DNA from 3 places in the Bacillus sp. BACIII genome. Region 3 is predicted to be linked to each of the others. Evidence: riboswitches for the same ligand, from Rfam matches in the RefSeq annotation. Region 3 holds a riboswitch; each other region holds the start of a gene.
The links. A riboswitch is a leader RNA that binds a small molecule or an ion and turns the genes downstream of it on or off. The one in region 3 is predicted to bind S-adenosylmethionine.
Positions count from the first base shown of each region.

Region 1 (6,708 bases), 1.4 Mb from region 3:
AGATTCCGTCATTCAAGAGCTGCTGTTCGGCTTTGAAGACGGTAAAGCCGCAAAGGAGAAAGCTCTTCAGCTCTTAACCCGGTTCGGCCTGAGACGCTATGCCTCACAGCATCCGTTCTCTTTAAGCCAAGGACAAAAACGCAGGCTCAGCGTCGCGACGATGCTTATGCATCAGGTGAAAGTTTTGCTGCTTGATGAACCGACTTTCGGGCAGGACGCAAAAACGGCGCGTGAGTGCATGCTGATGCTTCAGGAGATCCAAAAGGAAGGAACGGCTGTTTTAATGGTGACACATGATATGGAGCTCGTCTCAGATTATGCCGATACGATCCTTGTGCTCTGCGGCACGAAGCTTGTGTACCGCGGAACGCCCGACTCATTGTTTTCTGATCATATCGGAATCGCGGAGCGGGCGCATTTAGCTTTGCCCCTGCGGTATGAATGGATGAAACACGACAGGAGGCGGAGAAATGAACCTGCGGCTGGAGGCTGTTAACCCGTCAATTAAGGCGGCGGCTGTTTTGTTATGCGTTGTTATGCTGTCGTTTATTTATAACCCGTACACGCCTGCTTTGTTTTATATTATCATTGCCGGAGGCGTCCTCTTGGCGGGACATGTGCCGCTGAAAAAATGGCTGCTGTTTACGGTTCCGTTTGTCATTCTTGCCTTCGGATCTTTATGGACAGCCGCCGTATTCGGAAACGTCCCGACAACCGAAAGCAATCTGCTGTTTAAGCTCGGACCGATTGCCGTCAACAGTGATAATGCGGCGCTCGGGATTTCTATCGCGTTTCGTATTTTATGTTTTTCCGCTTTGTCGATGATGTTTCTTTTCACAACCGATCCGATTCTGTTTATGCTCAGTCTGATTCAGCAATGTAAGCTCCCGCCGAAGCTTGCTTACGGCGTGATCGCCGGGTTCCGGTTTCTTCCTCTTCTGAAAGATGAAATCCTGATTATCAGACAGGCGCACAGAATCAGAGGCGCGGCGTCTGATTCCGGGCTGAAAGGAAAGCTCTTTGCCTTCAGGCGCTTTACCATCCCGCTTTTGGCAGGCGCCATCAGAAAGGCGGAACGCACAGCGATCGCAATGGAATCTAAAGGTTTTACAGGGAGCCGAAACCGCACGTTTTACAGAACGGTTACTGTGCGCCGCGCCGACTGGTTCTTTTTCATGCTCGTGCTCCTTTTATTCGGCGCAAGCTGTCTCATTTCACTGTTGTTTTTATAAAAACAGGCCGCCGGAGTGATTCGGCAGCCTGTCTTTATATGTATGTTACTGATGATAATTGAGAGCCTGGGCGAGGTTGGATTTAATCGTAATATCCGAGAAATTAATGCCGAGCTGTACGGCGGTTTGGGCAATTTCCGGCCTGATCCCGGATAAAGTGGACGAAACGCCGATCAGGTTCAGCGCCTCAATTAATTTAAAAATCTGGTGCGCCACCATTGTATCGACAACCACTACGCCCGACAAGTCGATTAACAGATGCTCAATCAGCCGGTTTGCACATGTACTCAGCGTATTTTCAAGAATGTATTTGGCGCGTTCCGTGTCAATATTGCCGACAAGCGGCAGAAGCCCCGTCCGATTGCTCAGCGTAATAACCGGCGAGCTTAATTCTAAAATCATTTCTCTTTGTGCATTCAGCTGCATTTTCGAATTATATTCGGCGTGATCGACAAATGTGTAAATCGTAAAATCAAATACTTGAACGATTAAATTCTCCCATCTCTTCCTTTCTCCCTCGGCAAACGAAGATTCATGTTTATCGGCAAACGCATCATAATAACTGATGTACAATCTCCGGTTTCTCATGAATTCACGGACCACATACTGGACCGGGGTATCCAGATGCTTCTGGTCTTTCGCAAGCTCAATCACCCATCGCTCGAACTCTTCTAAAAATTCTTTTTCCGGCATGATATACATTTTATTAATATGCCGGTAAAATTCTTTATCTTGCTCCATCAGCTCTTCTATGATGACGGGATTTGTCAAAGAGTAAATCGAATTCGGATCCGAATCTTCCATCGTTTCAATCCATTCTTTCGCAATTTGATCCACCCGTTCGGAAAAATAGTCGTACAATGCTTCATTTATCTTCATACCTCTTCTCCTTTCCCATTTCCAATTATAGCGTCAGCTGATGCCGAATCAAAATAAAAGCCGTTGAACCATCCAATTATTTGAAATTATTTAGTGCAATAGATTGCGCCTTTTTTATGAAAATGCTTCAAATGACTCTTTCTGAACGGCATAATCTGCCATAAAATAGTAGCAACACCCTTGAATCCACTCGCAAGCATAAAAAAGGAGGGCTTTTTTATGAATGGTGAAATGCGGTTGATTCCTTATGTCACGGATGAGCAGATCATGGATGTGAACGAGCTTCCTGAGGGTATTAAAGTGATTAAGGCGCCAGAATTGTGGGCAAAAGGGTTTAAAGGAAAGGATATTAAAATCGCGGTGCTTGATACAGGCTGCGACATTAATCATCCTGATTTGAAAGACCGGGTTATCGGCGGAAAAAACTTCACCGATGATGACGAAGGCAAAGAAGACGCGATTTCCGATTACAACGGCCACGGGACACATGTTTCCGGAACGATTGCCGCCAATGATTCAAACGGCGGAATTTCAGGTGTTGCGCCGGAAGCGAGCCTTTTAATCGTTAAAGTTCTCGGCGGTCAAAACGGCAGCGGCAAATACGAATGGATCATTAACGGCATCAACTACGCCGTTGAACAAAAGGCGGACATTATTTCCATGTCACTCGGCGGCCCGAACGATGTGCCTGAACTGAAAGAAGCCGTCACAAATGCGGTAAAAAGCGGTGTACTGGTCGTTTGCGCAGCAGGAAATGAAGGTGACGGAGACGAGCGGACAGAAGAACTGTCGTATCCGGCCGCTTACAATGAAGTGATCGCCGTCGGATCAGTCTCAATCGCCCGTAAATCGTCAGAATTTTCAAACGCAAATAAAGAAATCGACCTCGTGGCGCCCGGAGAAAACATTCTCTCCACCCTTCCCAACCATAAATACGGGAAGCTGACGGGCACTTCAATGGCCGCCCCGCATGTGAGCGGAGCGCTGGCCTTAATAAAAGGGCTTGAACAGGACTCGTTTCAGCGGACGCTTTCTGAAGCCGAAATTTATGCCCAGCTTGTGCGGCGTACTCTTCCTTTGGGCATCGCCAAAACATTGGCCGGGAACGGGTTTCTGTATTTAGACGCACCTGATGTGCTCATGGAAAGAGCCGAACAGGCACAGCTGCTGTCTTTCTGATATTTTTCTCATATAATGATTGATCCGCTTGTCAACATCACCAATTTTTAAAATGTGAGATTTTCTATTGACAGTGATCTGAATAAGCTGATAAGATAACCAACAAATGATGTAACTTTTCAAAAAAATTGAAATATTTTCTCTTATCGAGAGTTGGGCGAGGGATTGGCCTTTTGACCCCAACAGCAACCGACCGTAATTCCATTGTGAAATGGGGCGCGTGATTTTTGCGCCGAGACGATTGTCTCCTAAGGCACGGTGCTAATTCCATCAGACGTGATCTGAGAGATAAGAGAGGCTTACATTTTGATGTTAAAGCCTCTTTCTCTCATGAGAAAGAGGCTTTTTTGTTACATCTCACTTAAAGGAGGAGACTTAATGACTACAATCAAAACTTCAAATCTCGGTTTTCCGAGAATCGGCTTGAACAGAGAATGGAAAAAAGCGCTTGAGGCTTATTGGAAAGGAAACACTGATAAAGAAACGTTTCTTAAAGAGCTTGACGGTTTATTCTTATCAGCTGTCAAAACACAGCTTGACCAAAATATCGATATCGTGCCGGTCTCTGATTTTACTCATTATGACCATGTGCTTGATACAGCCGTCAGCTTTAACTGGATTCCGGAAAGATTCCGCAGCATCACGGATCCTGTTGATACATATTTCGCGATTGCCCGCGGTGTTAAAGACGCCGTTTCCAGTGAAATGACAAAATGGTTCAACACCAACTACCATTACATCGTTCCTGAATATGACGAAAGCATTGAATTCCGTCTGACGAGAAACAAACAGCTTGACGACTACCGCCGGATCAAAGAAGAATTCGGAGCGGAAACGAAACCTGTCATTGTCGGTCCGTATACATTCGTCACACTTGCGAAAGGATACGAAGAATCAGAGGCGAAAGCGATTCAAAAGCGCCTTGTTCCTCTTTATGTACAGCTGCTGAAAGAGCTTGAAGCAGAAGGCGTCAAATGGGTTCAGCTTGATGAGCCTGCCCTTGTGACAGCCTCTGCTGAAGATGTCCGCGCCGCAAAAGAACTCTATGAATCTATTACAAAAGAGCTTTCAGGGCTGAATGTCCTCCTGCAGACATACTTCGATTCGGTTGATGCATATGAAGAACTCGTTTCGTATCCTGTACAGGGAATCGGGCTTGATTTCGTGCATGATAAAGGCAGAAACCTTGAGCAATTGAAAAAGCACGGCTTCCCGAAAGATAAAGTGCTGGCAGCCGGTGTGATCGACGGCCGAAACATTTGGAAAATCGATGTTGAAGAACGCCTTGATGCGGCTTTGGATATCCTCAGCCACGCTGATGTTGAGGAGTTATGGATTCAGCCTTCAAGCAGCCTTCTGCACGTGCCGGTGGCGAAACACCCTGACGAGCATCTTGAAAAGGATTTGCTGAACGGCCTGTCATACGCTAAAGAAAAACTGGCGGAACTCGGCGTCTTAAAAGAAGGGCTTCTGTCCGGCAAAGCGGCCGTCAGTGAGCAGATCGAAGAGTCAAAAGCGGCACTTAAAGCTTTGAAAGCATTCGCAACAGGAGCGAACTCAGCTCAAAAAGAAGAATTGAATCAGCTGACAGAAAAAGATTTCTCCCGCCCTGCAAGCTTTGAAGAACGATTGGCGCTGCAAAATGAATCACTCGGTCTTCCCCTTCTGCCGACGACGACGATCGGAAGCTTCCCTCAATCTGCAGAAGTGCGGAGCGCACGGCAAAAATGGCGGAAAAAAGATTGGACGGATGAACAGTATCAAGCGTTTATTAATGCGGAAACGAAGCGCTGGGTTGACATTCAGGAAGAAATCGGCTTAGACGTGCTCGTTCACGGAGAATTTGAACGGACGGACATGGTCGAATACTTCGGTGAAAAACTGGCCGGGTTCGCCTTTACGAAATATGCATGGGTGCAGTCTTACGGTTCACGCTGCGTACGTCCGCCTGTCATTTTCGGAGATGTCGAATTTATCGAACCGATGACGGTAAAAGATACGGTCTACGCCCAATCGCTGACAGAAAAGCACATGAAAGGCATGCTGACGGGACCTGTCACCATTTTAAACTGGTCATTCCCGCGCGTGGATATTTCAAGAAAAGAAATCGCCTTCCAGATCGGGCTTGCCCTCAGAAAAGAAGTAAAAGCGCTGGAAGATGCCGGTATTCAGATTATCCAAGTGGATGAACCCGCGCTCCGTGAAGGACTGCCGTTAAAAACGCAGGATTGGGATGAATATTTAACTTGGGCCGCAGAAGCTTTCCGATTAACGACGTCTTCTGTGAAAAATGAGACGCAGATTCATACGCATATGTGTTACAGCAACTTTGAAGATATTGTCGATACGATCAATGACCTTGACGCTGATGTCATCACAATCGAACACAGCCGAAGCCACGGAGGATTTTTAGAATATCTGAAAGATCATCCTTACGTGAAAGGCCTCGGACTCGGTGTATACGACATTCACAGCCCGCGCGTGCCGGCTACTGAAGAAATCTATCAAATTATCGATGATGCGCTTGAAGTGTGTCCGACAGACCGCTTCTGGGTAAACCCGGACTGCGGGCTGAAAACAAGACAGCAGGAAGAAACCGTTGCGGCATTAAAAAATATGGTCGACGCTGCGAAACAGGCGCGAAAAAAACAAGCTCAGCTTGTATAATGAAAACAGCCATCCCTAATGTGCGGATGGCTGTTTTTTTGAGCATGTTACTTATTCTTCAGCGCCTCTGCAAGTTCACTCAGTGAATCATGCTGCTTAATTTGATAGCCCCGCCCTTCTTTCTGCAAATACCCTTTTTGGCAGAATTGCGTCAGCACATGCAAGAGATGACGGTAAGATACACCTAAATAATCACAAACCGTTACGTGCTTCTCTTTAAAATCCTTCATACGCCGTCTGCAAAATAAAATCAGCAAGCCGATTTTCAACCGGGAACGCCAGACTTTGTGAATACTTTGAAGCCATAAGCGTTGCCTTATCACTTAAAAACTTAGCCAATTCACGCAGAAAATTCGCATCCTGCAGCAATTGCGCGCGGCAGCGGCAAATCGGCAGAGCGAAACAAACAGTCTTCGCTGAGGCCTGAATGCCTTTTGTGTAATATACTTCATGTAATAGTTCCATCTCTCCGATGTAATCATTTTTGTTGATAAAATTAATTAACGATACTTTTCCGTTTTGATGGGTTACATATATTTTCGCTTTTCCTTCAATCACGTAAAACAGGAAGTCCGGCCTCATGCCCTCTTGAATCATCCATTCATCCCGCTGATATTCCCGCACTTCCATATACTCTTCAGCGGGAAAAGAAAATAAATGCGCGATTGAGTGTTTTTCTATCTGATGCCGTTTTTTCTCACCTTTATAAATTTCCATCGTCCACCCCGAAATATATGAGATATCTCATATT
Region 1 covers NZ_CM174437.1:1,709,649-1,716,356, forward strand. The annotation lists gene ACXN9U_RS07975 (ABC transporter ATP-binding protein) at 1-496, shown strand, start outside; gene thiX (HMP/thiamine ABC transporter permease ThiX) at 471-1,232, shown strand; gene ACXN9U_RS07985 (STAS domain-containing protein) at 1,278-2,111, opposite strand; gene ACXN9U_RS07990 (S8 family peptidase) at 2,331-3,290, shown strand; SAM riboswitch class I at 3,431-3,585, shown strand; gene metE (5-methyltetrahydropteroyltriglutamate--homocysteine S-methyltransferase) at 3,669-5,957, shown strand; partial or broken gene yeiL (transcriptional regulator YeiL) at 6,005-6,674, opposite strand.
Region 1: another riboswitch for S-adenosylmethionine. It lies ahead of metE (5-methyltetrahydropteroyltriglutamate--homocysteine S-methyltransferase); the one in region 3 lies ahead of metN (methionine ABC transporter ATP-binding protein MetN).

Region 2 (6,708 bases), 1.4 Mb from region 3:
AATGTTGGAGCGATGCAGAGTGAATACATTTAAAGGTGCCCGGGGAAAGATCAAACTTTATCTCTTATTGGTGATCATCCCGGCACTTATTATCAGCTTTTTCATATATGAAAAAGAAAAGCAGAAAATAGCCGATAAACACATACAGGAAGCCAGTATGATGCTCAATCTTCACCGCAATAAGCTCAATTATTTAATCGGTGAAACAAAAGCCCGGATGACAACACTTGCGATCGCTGTCGATAAGCCTGTCAATGAAGAAAAGATAAATGAAATTCTCGATCAGGCTTTTGAGGATGAACCAAGATTCAGCGGATTGTATATGCTGAATTCCAAAGGTGACGTCATCGCAAGCACGACCGATCTGAAAACAAAGGTGAATTTGGCCGACAGACCGTATTTTACGAAAGCAAAAAAGACGAAAAAAACGGTCATCACAAACGACTACTCCAGCAGAATTACAGGCCAGCGCATCTTTACGATCTGCGTGCCAGTGTTAGACGCAAACCGGGAGGTCACGGATTATTTAGTGGCCGCCATACAAGTCGATTATTTGAGAAATATGATCAATATGCTGAGCCCCGACGTTTATGTCAAGGCAACCCATGAGGATAAAGTGATATTTGCCAGCGGACGGACAGATCAGTCAGAAGGCGTGAAACCGGTCAGCGGCTATCTGGATGATATTAATTGGAACATCAATGTTTACCCGAAACCGGTAGAGCTGAACGAGCTGACCAAAAGCGTGCTGCTGCCGATGTCCAGTATTGCCGTGCTGCTGAATATTCTGTTCATCCTCGTTCAATATTATCTGCTTAAGCGCAAGACCGAGCTGGAGCGCGCTCAAAACGAGGCGCAAAAATTGGAGCTGATCGGAACGCTTGCCGCAAGCACCGCTCATGAAATACGCAACCCGCTTACAGGGATCAGCGGCTTCATTCAGCTTTTGCAGAAAAAATATAAAACGGAGGAAGATCAACTGTATTTCTCAATTATTGAGCAGGAGGTTAAACGGATCAATCAGATTGTCAGTGAGTTTTTAGTGCTCGGCAAACCGACCGCGGAACGATTGGAAGTGAACTCGCTGCAGGATATTCTTGATGAGATTATGCCGATTATTTATTCCGAAGGGAATCTTTATAATGTGGAAGTGAATGTGGAGATTCTCGTCAATCGGCCGCTCAAGGTCAACTGCACGAAAGACCATATTAAACAGGTGATCTTAAATGTCGCGAAAAACGCGCTCGAATCAATGCAGGAAGGCGGCAGGCTGTCCATCTATTTAGAGGCCCTCGACGATAAAGCGGTCATTAAAGTGGCCGACAACGGAATGGGTATTTCTGAAGATATGCTTGAGCACATTTTCCTTCCGTTTGTCACATCAAAGGAAAAAGGCACCGGCCTCGGTCTTGTCGTATGTAAACGGATCGTGCTGATGTACGGCGGTTCGATTGACATTCAAAGTGAAGTCGATAAAGGCACAGAGGTCACCATTACCCTCCCTGCCGCTTCACGATGAAAAAACACCCTGAAAGAGGGTGTTTTTTATATAAGAAGAATATGTGTAAGAGGATATACAGGGGAACGGCATCATAGCCGGCAGATAGATACGAGGCGCTTCGTGAGCTGTGCCAGCGGAAAAGCCCGCTGACTGTACGCGGTCATCTTTTTAGATGCGGCGGTTGATCATGAAGCGCATTCAGTCTTCGTTATCTGTTTATCATCAATCATTTGTTTGCTTCATATGCAGGCATGACGTCACCGCGGGAGAACAAGCCTATTTTCTTCACAAGGCCCTGTATTCCTTGGTGATGTGTGCGTTCACGGTTTATCAGCTGCTGATACGCGTTCATCAGACTGTCCAGTTCCTGGCTGTGTCTGATCGTGTCATATCCCGTAAATCCCTGCCTGTTAGCCGCATCTATCATCATTTTTCTCTTTTCATCAATAGATACTAGCAATTTTTCTTGTTCAGAATAACTGCCCATTCACTTCACCCCTCACCGCTAAAAGAATAGGAAACAAGTTTGATTGGGTTATTGAGCATTATTACAGATTATACTTTATTTGTAAACATTTTTTTACTAAATAACTTAATTTTTCATTTCATATTGGAATCTTTACTATGATTACGAGAATAATACCCATTCAGGTAATGATATAAACAAAATGCGCCCATTTAATGCATAAAAAAACAGAGATTTTATATTACAATAAAAAACCTCTCATGCGGCTGACCGCATGAGAGGTTCGGACATCTATCCGTTTTGCACACTTTCATTTTCATAAATCGGCACCCATCCTTCAGTCGTCACGAAGATTCGGATTGCGACGACCCGGCGGTCCTCCTGAAGCGTAAAGTAGTGGCGGATGTTCTCCGGAACCGAAATCAAATCCCCCGGATTTAAACGGACATCAAAAAAAGTGCCGTCTTTGCCCTGAATGACGAAGATGCCGTGCCCGCTGACGATAAATCGGACTTCATCATCCGTGTGGTGATGTTCTCTTTGAAAATTTTTCAACAGCTCATCAAGATTGGGTGTTGTATCTGATAAAGAAATGACATCCTGAGACCGATAGCCGCGCCGGGCTGAAATATCCTGAATCTCCTTGTCAAACACCGTGAGAATCCGGTTTTTTTCATCTTCGGTTAGATCGTATTTCTCCGAAAGCTCAGGCGGAAGTTTTTCAATGTTCCACTGCTCATAGATCACCTCTTGTTCGTCTAAAAAGCGCGCTACTTCTTCCTGATGTTCAATGATCGTATTCTTTTCGTCATGAATTCTGATTGTCGCCATTTTGCATTCCTCCTTTTATTTTACAAGCTGCGGCCGAAGTGACAGAAGCTTGATGTGACAGCTGAATAAAAATTCATAGGCTTCCAGCACCCTTTTCGCCTCAAACGCGGTCCGCCCCCATGCTGTAATGCCGTGATTGCGGATTAATACCGCGCCTGATCCGGCGTCTGCATGGCGCGCGAAGCTTTCGGCCAATGCCGGGATGTGCGCCGGATTGTCAATGATCGGAACGGTCACCGACGCGTTTTCCTCCCACAATCCGAGCGCCTTAATAATCTCCTGCCCCTGAAAGGTGATCTGTTTTTCATCCCCGTAGAGCTCTGAGATGACATTATTATTAACGGTATGGACATGCAGACAGCAGCCCGCGTCTGTCTTTTGGTATAAGTACGTATGGAGAAGCGTTTCTGCCGAGGGTTTTAAGGAATGGCCGGTCTCAGCGGGCTCCCCGTTCTCATCGACTAAGAGAAAATCTTCGTCTGTTTCTTTTCGTTTGTCTTTTCCGCTTGCCGTAACGAGAAACGTCAGCGGCCCGTCGGATACTTTGATGGAAAGATTCCCGCTTGTAGCCGGGAACCAGTCTCTTTCAGCCAGCTCACGCTTTACTTCGGCAAGTTCGCGCCAGCGTTCTTCTTTTGCAGCCATGCCTGCACCTCCCCGATATTTTCGATGCCTGTTTTCACTTCATGAAAATCTTGAAAAGGCTGATGCCGAAGACCAAGCTCTTTGCATTCAGTCAAAAGATAATCTCTCGCAAAACACATATCGGATAACTTTGCAGCCTCGACATCCGTCACCGAATCACCGATCATAATGAGAAATTTCTGCCGGTCGGATAGCTTCCGGATGACTGACGGTTTGCAGCAGCCGCACTGATTCGTGCAGGCTTCGTCACAGGCGTGCGGCCAATTGATATGAATATATTCATTGTCAAAGGATGCATGATTGCAAAAGATCCGCTCTTTTTCTACGATGCCTTCTAAAAGCGGATGCACAAAAAAGTCCATCCCTCCGCTTACGATGTAAAACGGGAGATCGTTTGACCGGACAAACGAAACAAAATCCAAAAAGCCGTCCCGTATTTTCGCATCCTCCAGAATAAAGTCCGTCAGCTCTTCTTTTAAGCTGCTCGGCAGCAGCCCGAACATCCGGCCGACTCCTTCCTGAATTGATATACTTTTAGACAGAACACCGTCTTTTAATTCAAGCCACTCAGGGGGTGCGAATTTTTTCATCATACTGACAATGTTGTCGTTCATGGTGACTGTTCCGTCGAAATCACAAATAATCAGCGGTGTGCGGGTCATACGGTTTCCGCCTTTCCCCATTTGTCTAATGCGAGCTGAAGATCTTTGCACGACGCGGCTTTTTCTTCAATCGGCTGTGCTTCAAGCACCGCATCAATGATGGCGCGGAACGCTCTTCCGCCGCCCTCGGCTCCTTTCGGATGGCCGTGGATGCCTCCGCCTGCATTGATGATGTGATCAATACCGAAATCACGCATCAGCAATGGCACCATGCCGGGATGAATGCCTGCTGACGGGACGGCAAACGTCGGGTGAAAGACGTCGTCTTTTACACATTCATGATGGATCGCAAGTGCGGACTCCTTCGGAAGAGCAACAGATCCGTATGGTGACGGAAATAAGCTGAAATCGGCGCCGCAATAGCGGTTCAGCTTGCCGAGCAAAAGGGCGTGCGATAAACCGTAAACTGGAGATGATGTAAACGCGCCGCTGACCGCCGGATGCGCCATAATCGGAAGCGGGATTTCCCCGTCTTCAGCAAGGCTTTGCATGACGTCTAAGCCGTAGGCGAACACATTCAGTAAGAGGGCGTCTGCCCCGAGTTCTGCCGCGCGTCTTGCTTTATCCCGCAATTCAGAAGTCCTCCCCGTCAGGTTTACGGCGTACAGCGTGTTATGCCCCGTCTCCTCCCGCGTTTCCTTCAGGACTTGTTTTCCTTCGATAATGCGGGTCTCAAACGGAGCCAGTTCATTTTCAAAGAAAATTTCGTCATCTTTAATAAGATCCACGCCGCCGAGCGCCTGTTGTCTGAGCTGCTCTTTAATGTCGGCAAGATCCCGTCCGATCACCCCTTTAAAGATGCTCATCAGAAGCGGTCTTTCAAATTCGCCCAACAGTTTGCGAATGCCGTATATACCGAATTTCGGCCCGGGAAGGGAGCGTTTAAACCCTTCGGAAAATTCAAGATCAGTCAATTTTATTTTTCCGTCCAGTGACAGCTTTCCGAATACCGTCGTCAGGACGGCCGGTATATCTTTTGAAAAGTTCGCCTCAGGATAGGCGATGGTGATAATGGATTGTGTTTCGTTTTCTTTGGCCCCTTCTTTATCCTCAACTTTCACGACCCGGCCTTTATGCTTTCTGAGCTGTTCCTGTTTCACCAGGGGCAGATCCGTCCAGGAGCCTACCGTCAGCCCCGCCGCAATCTGTTCCGCCCGCTTTTCACTGTCCTTTGTGTCTGTCAGAAGATATGTTGCCAATACTTCGCTCATGCGTGAACGCCTCTCTTTCTTTCGCAAAATATAAAAAAGCCTCTTCCTTATGAGCAGAAAGAGGCTTCGTGTTATGTCCGAATCTTATCTCTCAGCTCCTGCTGCAAGAATTAGCACCGTGCTTTATCAGTCGGTTGCCGGGCTTCATCGGGCTCGTCCCTCTGCCTGCTCTTGATAAGAATAATGATTTTATAAAGTATTTTGAATTATCGCATTGTTATCCTGATATGTCAATGCTTTTTCGGGTGAAAAGATTCAGCTTCCCGATCCGTTCCGCAGCTTCTTTAAGTCTTTCTTCACTTGTCAGAAGACCGACTCTTATATAGCCTTCTCCCCATTTTCCGAACCCGTTTCCGGCTGCGACCGCGACATCCGCTTTTTCCAAAAGCAGATCTGAAAACGACTGCGACGTATAACCGTCCGGCACCGGAAGCCATGCAAAAAAGGAACCCGCCGGAGCCGTCACATCCCAGCCGATATCACGGCAGGCTGCAATCCAGGCATTGCGTCTCGACTCATATCTGTCATTTTGCGCTGCGACGCACGTCTGATCCGCCAAAAGAGCGGCGGCTGCCGCCTGCTGCGCCGCGGGAAACAGGCTGACAAACATATGATCTTGATAAAGGTTGATCGCTTCGATGACAGACGCGTTTCCGACGGCAAATCCGACCCGCCAGCCCGCCATGTTATACGTTTTGGACAAAGTATAGATTTCAATCCCCGTTTCTTTTGCGCCTTCTGTCTGCAAAAAGCTCAGCGGTTTATGCCCGTCAAAACCCACGGCCCCGTATGCGAAATCATGAACGACACAAATGCCGTTTTGTTCCGCAAAGCTGACTGTCTCCTCGAAAAACGCTTCTGTCGCCACAGCGCCGGTCGGATTATTCGGATAATTGAGATACAGCAGCTTCGCCTCGTTCTGCACCTTTTCAGGAATTGCGCTGTAATCGGGGAGAAACCCTCTATCTTCCGTCAGCGGCATCATTTCCATTTTCGCTTTCGCCAGGGCGACCCCCGACCAGTAGTCAGGATATCCGGGATCAGGCACAAGAATGGTATCTCCCGGGTTCAAAAGACATTGCGGAAGCTCAACAAGCCCCGCCTTGCCTCCGAACAGCACGGCTACTTCCGTTTCCGGATCAAGCGTCACCCCATACTCCCTTTCATAAAATTCAGCCGCGGCTTTTTTGAAGCTGTAAGCGCCCCGGAATGATGAGTATTTATGATTTTCCGGCCTTTCGACGGCGCGCTTCATTTCTTCAACGATATGCTGAGGCGTCGGCTGATCGGGGTTTCCCTGTCCTAAATTGATGATGTCTTTGCCTTCTTTCAGCTTTTGATTGACCTTTTGCACCAAAGATGCAAAAAATTGTTCCGGCAGCTGTTTGAGTA
Region 2 covers NZ_CM174437.1:1,673,590-1,680,297, forward strand. The annotation lists gene kinD (sporulation kinase KinD) at 2-1,519, shown strand; gene spo0E (aspartyl-phosphate phosphatase Spo0E) at 1,728-1,988, opposite strand; gene ACXN9U_RS07810 (1,2-dihydroxy-3-keto-5-methylthiopentene dioxygenase) at 2,259-2,798, opposite strand; gene ACXN9U_RS07815 (methylthioribulose 1-phosphate dehydratase) at 2,814-3,443, opposite strand; gene mtnX (2-hydroxy-3-keto-5-methylthiopentenyl-1-phosphate phosphatase) at 3,401-4,105, opposite strand; gene mtnW (2,3-diketo-5-methylthiopentyl-1-phosphate enolase) at 4,102-5,316, opposite strand; SAM riboswitch class I at 5,398-5,497, opposite strand; gene ACXN9U_RS07830 (pyridoxal phosphate-dependent aminotransferase) at 5,534-6,708, opposite strand, start outside.
Region 2: another riboswitch for S-adenosylmethionine. It lies ahead of mtnW (2,3-diketo-5-methylthiopentyl-1-phosphate enolase); the one in region 3 lies ahead of metN (methionine ABC transporter ATP-binding protein MetN).

Region 3 (6,708 bases):
TACGCCATGGAGAGCTCTGTATACAGAACAGTGGGCTTGTTCGAAGATAATATGAGCCGGCTGACGGAAGAAGCGCAAAAAGACGGACGCGAAGTCGCAAAGTCAATCGCCGAGTACGCGATTGAATGCTCGCTCAACAAAATGTGCGGATCTGAAACGCTTGATTACATTGCCGACGAAGGCGTTCAAATTCACGGCGGTTACGGGTTTATGCAGGAATATGAAGTAGAGCGCGCCTACCGTGACTCCCGAATCAACAGAATTTTTGAAGGCACAAATGAAATCAACCGCCTGATCGTAACGAGCACGTTCCTGAAAAAAGCCGTAAAAGGGCAGCTTCCGCTCTTTGAAAAAGCGAAGGCGCTCCAGGAAGAGCTCATGATGCTGATGCCTGAAGAGCCGGGCTCAGAGCCTCTTGAGCAGGAAAAATACATTGTCAGACAGGCGAAAAAAATCGCCCTCTTGACAGCGGGACTCGCGGCGCAGAAATACGGAAAAGAGATCGAAGGCGAGCAGGAAATCATGGTGAACATCGCTGATATCGTCAGCGCGGTGTACGCTTTGGAATCTGCCGTCCTCAGAACGGAAAAAGCGATTGCGGCGGACGGTGCCGAAAAAGCCGCGCAAAAGCTGTTATATACGGAAATCTTTGCCCAGGAAGCCCTTCAGAATATTGAAGCGCATGCCAAAGAATCACTGATCGCCATGGAGGAAGGAGATTCCCTCCGCATGATGCTTTCCGTGCTGCGCAAACTGACGCGCCTGACACCGAAAAATCTGATTCGGAAAAAACGTGAAGCGGCTGCAGCTGTCTTCCGTGAAGAAAAATATATCGTCTGATCACATGCTGTAAGCGCTCCTTCATCCGGAGCGCTTTTTCATGAAGCAACGTTATAGGTTTTTACAAGTGATTGTGTTAAAATAACGACGATCATTTACAAGGGGTGAAGAAGATGTCGTTAAATTTTTACTGGTACCCTAAATGCGGAACGTGCCGTAATGCGAAAAAATGGCTGGAAGACCGCGGTAAGGAAATAAACGAAATACATATTGTGGAGGAAACTCCGTCGAAAGAAGAAATTAAAGACCTCTATGAAAAGAGCGGACTTGAACTGAGAAAGTTTTTCAACACGAGCGGCATGAAATACCGCGAGCTGAACCTAAAGGAAAAACTGTATCACATGTCAGAGGATGAACAGCTTGACCTTCTGGCATCTGACGGTATGCTCCTGAAACGCCCGATTACGACAGACGGCGAAAAAGTCACTGTCGGCTTCAAAGAAGACCAATTCGAAAAATATTGGATGTAATGCCGCGTTCTAAGAATTATGGTATCTTCTTATTATAAGAAAAAATTGGAGGGATTTAGATGAGCACACCGAAAGATATGCGTTATTCCAAAGAGCACGAATGGGTCAAAGTTGAGGACGGAAAAGCTCGTATCGGGATTACACATTTCGCACAAGCCGAACTTGGCGATATCGTATTTGTCGAGCTTCCGGAAGTCGGCGCTGAAATTAAAGCGGACGAGCCATTCGGCAGCGTAGAATCCGTCAAAACCGTATCCGAATTGTACGCACCGATTAACGGAACGGTGACGGAAGTGAACGAAGACCTTGATGACAGCCCTGAATTCGTAAACGAATCTCCGTATGAAAAAGCGTGGATGATCGTCGTGGAACCGGCTGATGCTGAAGAAATCGAAAACCTCATGACTTCCGAGCAATATGACGAAATGACACAGGAAGACTGATCGGATAGCAAAAGGGCCATTTGGACATTCTATCTGTAACGGGAGGTGTCTAATATGGCGTTTGATAAACAAAAGGTCGATGTGACGGAAAACGTCACGGGCCGCTTTCAAAACGGCCGGTTTTCCTTGTTTCATGAAAATGAAGCCATCGGCGAGATGACAGGCATGAACCAGTACGAGCTCAAACAGGGCTTTTCATTTGAGAATCAAAAATTTTATAAAACAGCCGATGTCATAAACGGCAGTGATCCGAAATATGTGGATTGCGATTATGAGAACGGCTGGTGTTAACAGTTGGCGGTGAATTTCACTGCCTTCTTTTTTAATCTGACGCTAAAACAATCGGCAGGTGATGCTTATGAACAACGAAGATGAAAAGGTGATCATCGTAGAAGGGAAATCGGATAAAATCAAAGTCAGAGAAGTGCTCATCGAACCCGCGGAAATCGTCTGTACAAACGGGACGATCGGCCAAACCGAACTGGAAGATTTGGCGGACCGCCTGTTTGACAGAGACGTCTTTATATTAACGGACGCAGATGAATCCGGAGAAAAATTAAGAAAACAGCTGAAACGGGAGCTTCCCGAAGCGAGCCATATCTATATAGACAGAACATACAGGCAAGTCGAGTCGTGCCCGGGCCATCATCTCGCATCTGTGCTGATCAGAGCCGGCTTTGATGCTGACACTGTATTTTTGAAAAAGAACGACCTGAGGTGATAATCAAAATGAAAGAACTCCAAGAAAATGAACTCGAATTGATTCAGGATGACGTCTATCTTCTGTATTTGTACACCCCGTTTTGCGGCACATGCCAGCTGGCGTCCAAGATGCTTTCTGTCGTCGAAGAAATGCTGCCCGGCACCGCCTTCTATAAAAACAACGTGAATTATTCCCCCGCATTCGCCAAAGCCTATCAGATTGAAAGCGTTCCGTGCTTTTTGCTGTTTAAAGGCGGAGAACTTGTTGAGAAAGGATACGCCTTCCGCTCCGTTTCCTATTTATATGAGCTGATTAAACAAAAAACATCGCAAACGTTCCCGATGTGACAATTTTTACTGGAAAATGTCGTGCGGTTTATAAAGGGTTCTGTCCGTTAAAAAGAGAAAGTGTATGTATGGCCATTAAAACGGGAGGTTATACGAGTGGAGAAAATAGAAGTTTTGGAGAATGACGGACAGCATCTGTTTTTGAAACCGCTATTAAACGCCTCAACGCTGCTGATTACATTCCAGGGAGAAAAAGAAGCCTTAACGGTCTCAATTAACGGACAGGGAGAAATGAGAAAAACGTCAGTTTCAAAGGAAAAATCTAATTTGACCTTTTACGGAAACCAGGCGGAAATCATCCATCTCCTGCACGGTGATGTCTCTTTGCAGAAGCTCATCCAAAGCGGAAAACTCAAAGTGAAAGGATCATTCCGGGCCCTGCTGAAGCTGGAGGCCATCCTCTGGCTGACAAACGGATTTTTTCAGACGATCAGCAAACGGCCGTAAACAGCCAATCTACTATGTGACAATAGCTTCCATTATTTATTTTATTGACTTTTTATCATTCGCCGTGCTATTCTACAGTAAGAATTTCCGGACGAAAATACGATATGTTTTCTCTTATCAAGAGAGGTGGAGGGAAGTGCCCTATGAAGCCCGGCAACCATCAACATTGTTGAAATGGTGCCAATTCACTCGAAGCGGTCTGCTTTGAAAGATGAGAGAAAGGCCTTTTTCAATAAGCCTTTCTGCTCATTTTTGCAGAAAGGCTTTTCTTTTGCGTAGAAAACCGGAAGATTTCTTAGAATAGTGTAAGGCAGGTGATTGCTTTGATCCATCTTCAAAATGTTTCAAAAATGTACAAAGCGAAGCATGGGGATGTCAATGCTGTCCAAGATGTCACTCTTGATATCAAAAAGGGCGAAATATTTGGAATTATAGGATATAGCGGAGCTGGTAAAAGTTCCTTAATCCGTCTTTTGAACGGCCTTGAAAAGCCGACGTCAGGCATCGTGGAAGTCGCGGGGACGGAATTAAATAAAGTAAGCAGCCGCGGGCTGAGAAAAGCGCGCCAGGAAATCAGCATGATTTTCCAGCATTTTAACCTATTGTGGTCGCGTACCGTCCGGGAGAATATTATGTTTCCGCTGGAAATCGCCGGCGTGAAAAAAAGCGAACGGGTCCGCCGCGCCGATGAACTGATTAAACTGGTCGGATTAGAGGGGAAAGAAAAGTCTTATCCGTCACAGCTGAGCGGCGGTCAAAAGCAGCGTGTCGGCATCGCCCGGGCGCTCGCCAATAATCCGAAAGTCCTTCTGTGCGATGAAGCGACATCAGCGCTCGACCCGCAGACGACCGATTCAATTTTGGATCTTTTATCCGATATAAATGACAGACTCGGTCTGACGATCGTGCTCATTACCCATGAAATGCACGTCATCCGAAAAATCTGCAACAGAGTCGCCGTCATGGAAAACGGGAAAGTCGTTGAAGAAGGCGAAGTGCTCCAAGTCTTCAGAAACCCGCGCGAACCGATGACCAAGCGTTTCGTTCAGCAGGTGACAGAACCGGAGGAGACGAAAGAAACCATCCAGCATTTTCTGCAGGAAACCGCGACAGGAAAAACGATTCAGCTTTCATTTGTCGGGCAGGCCGCCGAGCAGCCCCTCATTACGGAGATGATCCGAAACTTTGATGTGGACGTCAATATTCTGCAGGGGAAAATCTCACAGACGAAGGACGGAGCCTACGGTTCTTTATTCATCCATATTGACGGTCAGGAAAAAGAAGTAGAAAACGTGATCAGGTTCATCAAAGACAAACAGGTAGAAGCAGAGGTGATCACAAATGTTTGAAAAATGGTTCCCGAACGTTGATTTAACCGAGCTGTGGACGGCCACATACGAGACCCTTTATATGACGGTCATCGCATTAGTTTTTTCATTTATCATCGGAGCGATTCTCGGTCTTCTGCTCTTTTTAACGGGCAAGGGAAGCTTATGGGAAAATAAAATCATTAACACCGTGATTGCGGCGGTCGTTAATATTTTCAGGTCTATTCCGTTTCTTATTTTAATTATTCTGCTTCTCGGCTTTACTAAGATTTTGGTCGGATCGATTTTAGGGCCGAACGCCGCATTGCCCGCGCTGATTATCGGCTCCGCGCCGTTTTACGCCCGGCTTGTTGAAATCGCGCTGCGGGAAGTCGATAAAGGAGTCATCGAAGCTGCCAGATCAATGGGAGCAAAGACATCGACGATTATCTTCAAAGTGCTGATTCCTGAATCAATGCCTGCGTTAATTTCGGGCATCACCGTTACAGCCATCGCCCTGATCGGATCTACCGCCATTGCCGGCGCCATCGGTTCAGGCGGACTCGGAAACCTTGCATATGTAGAGGGGTACCAGTCCAACAATACGGATGTAACGTTTGTAGCGACAGTATTTATACTCATCATCGTCTTTATCATTCAGATTATCGGTGATGTGATTACAAATATAATAGACAAAAGATAAGGGAGGATTTACATTGAAAAAGATTGTATTAAGTGCGCTGCTGCTTGTGTTCGCGGGAGTTTTGGCCGCCTGCGGATCAAACGGCTCAAATAAAAAGGAAATCGTCGTCGCCGCGACAAAAACACCGCATGCTGAAATCTTAAAAGAAGCGGAACCGCTCTTGAAGGAAAAAGGCTACACATTAAAAGTAAAAGTGCTGAACGATTACAAAATGTACAACAAAGCGTTAGCTGATAATGAAGTGGATGCGAACTACTTCCAGCACGTTCCTTACCTTGAACAGGAAATGAAAGAAAATAAAGATTACAAACTCGTGAATGCCGGAGCCGTTCACCTTGAGCCGTTCGGTATTTACACGAAAAAATACAAATCACTGAAAGACCTGCCTAAAGGCGCGACCATCATCATGACAAACAACGTCGCTGAACAAGGCCGTATGCTGGCGATGCTTGAAAAAGCCGGACTGATTACTCTTGATCCGAAGGTAAAAACGATCGACGCCACTACGAAAAACATTACGAAAAACCCGAAAGACCTGACATTCAAAAAAATCGCCCCTGAATTAACGGCGAAAGCATATAATGAAGAAGAAGGCGATGCAGTCTTCATTAACGTCAACTATGCGATTCAAAACAAACTGAATCCGTTAAAAGATGCGATTCAAGTGGAATCAACGAAAAACAACCCGTACGCAAACATCATCGCCGTACGCAAAGGTGACGAAAAATCAGCGAAAATCAAAGCGCTTATGGAAGTGCTTCACTCTAAGAAAATCAAAGACTTTATTGAGAAAAAATACGACGGAGCCGTGCTTCCAGTATCTGAATAAAGCAAAAACCCCGGATGGACCATCCGGGGTTTTTTTCGGGTATTAATCGGAGAACTGTCCATAATAAAAAGGAAGGTTAACGATTGGAGGGAATGGCAGTGGCTCAATACCAGGATAACGGAAAAAGCGTGCATGACGCATTGAAACAATATAAAGAAGGTTTAGGCATATTCGAGCAAAAAATGCCGATGATGGGGCGGAAGTTTAATGAATTTACTGAACAGTGTTTTTCAGCGGATTCATTAACTGAAAAAGAGAAACAATTAATCGCTCTGGGCATCAGCATCAGCGCTCAAGATGAATTTTGCATGATTTATCACACGAAAGGCTGTCTTGATCAGGGTGCGACAGAGGAAAACATCCTTGAGGTCATCAGCGTCGCGGCGGCATTCGGGGGAGGCGCGGCTCTCAGTCAGGGAGTAACCCTCGTGCAGCAGTGCATTCAGGAATTCGGACATACAACGCATTAGAAAGAGCAATCGTATGAATACCGTTTTTCAGATAAAGCCAGCGCCGGTTACCGGCACATTCGAAAGGATTCAGGGGCACACTCGCTTTGGCCGGAGCAGAGGATCATTGTTACAATAGAAACAAATATATGAAGGGATTGATTCATTAT
Region 3 covers NZ_CM174437.1:3,077,019-3,083,726, reverse strand. The annotation lists gene ACXN9U_RS15120 (acyl-CoA dehydrogenase FadE) at 1-840, shown strand, start outside; gene ACXN9U_RS15115 (arsenate reductase family protein) at 954-1,310, shown strand; gene gcvH (glycine cleavage system protein GcvH) at 1,370-1,753, shown strand; gene ACXN9U_RS15105 (YusG family protein) at 1,808-2,044, shown strand; gene ACXN9U_RS15100 (toprim domain-containing protein) at 2,112-2,474, shown strand; gene ACXN9U_RS15095 (thioredoxin family protein) at 2,483-2,803, shown strand; gene ACXN9U_RS15090 (SCP2 sterol-binding domain-containing protein) at 2,900-3,250, shown strand; SAM riboswitch class I at 3,362-3,468, shown strand; gene metN (methionine ABC transporter ATP-binding protein MetN) at 3,574-4,599, shown strand; gene ACXN9U_RS15080 (methionine ABC transporter permease) at 4,592-5,260, shown strand; gene metQ (methionine ABC transporter substrate-binding lipoprotein MetQ) at 5,274-6,089, shown strand; gene ACXN9U_RS15070 (carboxymuconolactone decarboxylase family protein) at 6,182-6,559, shown strand.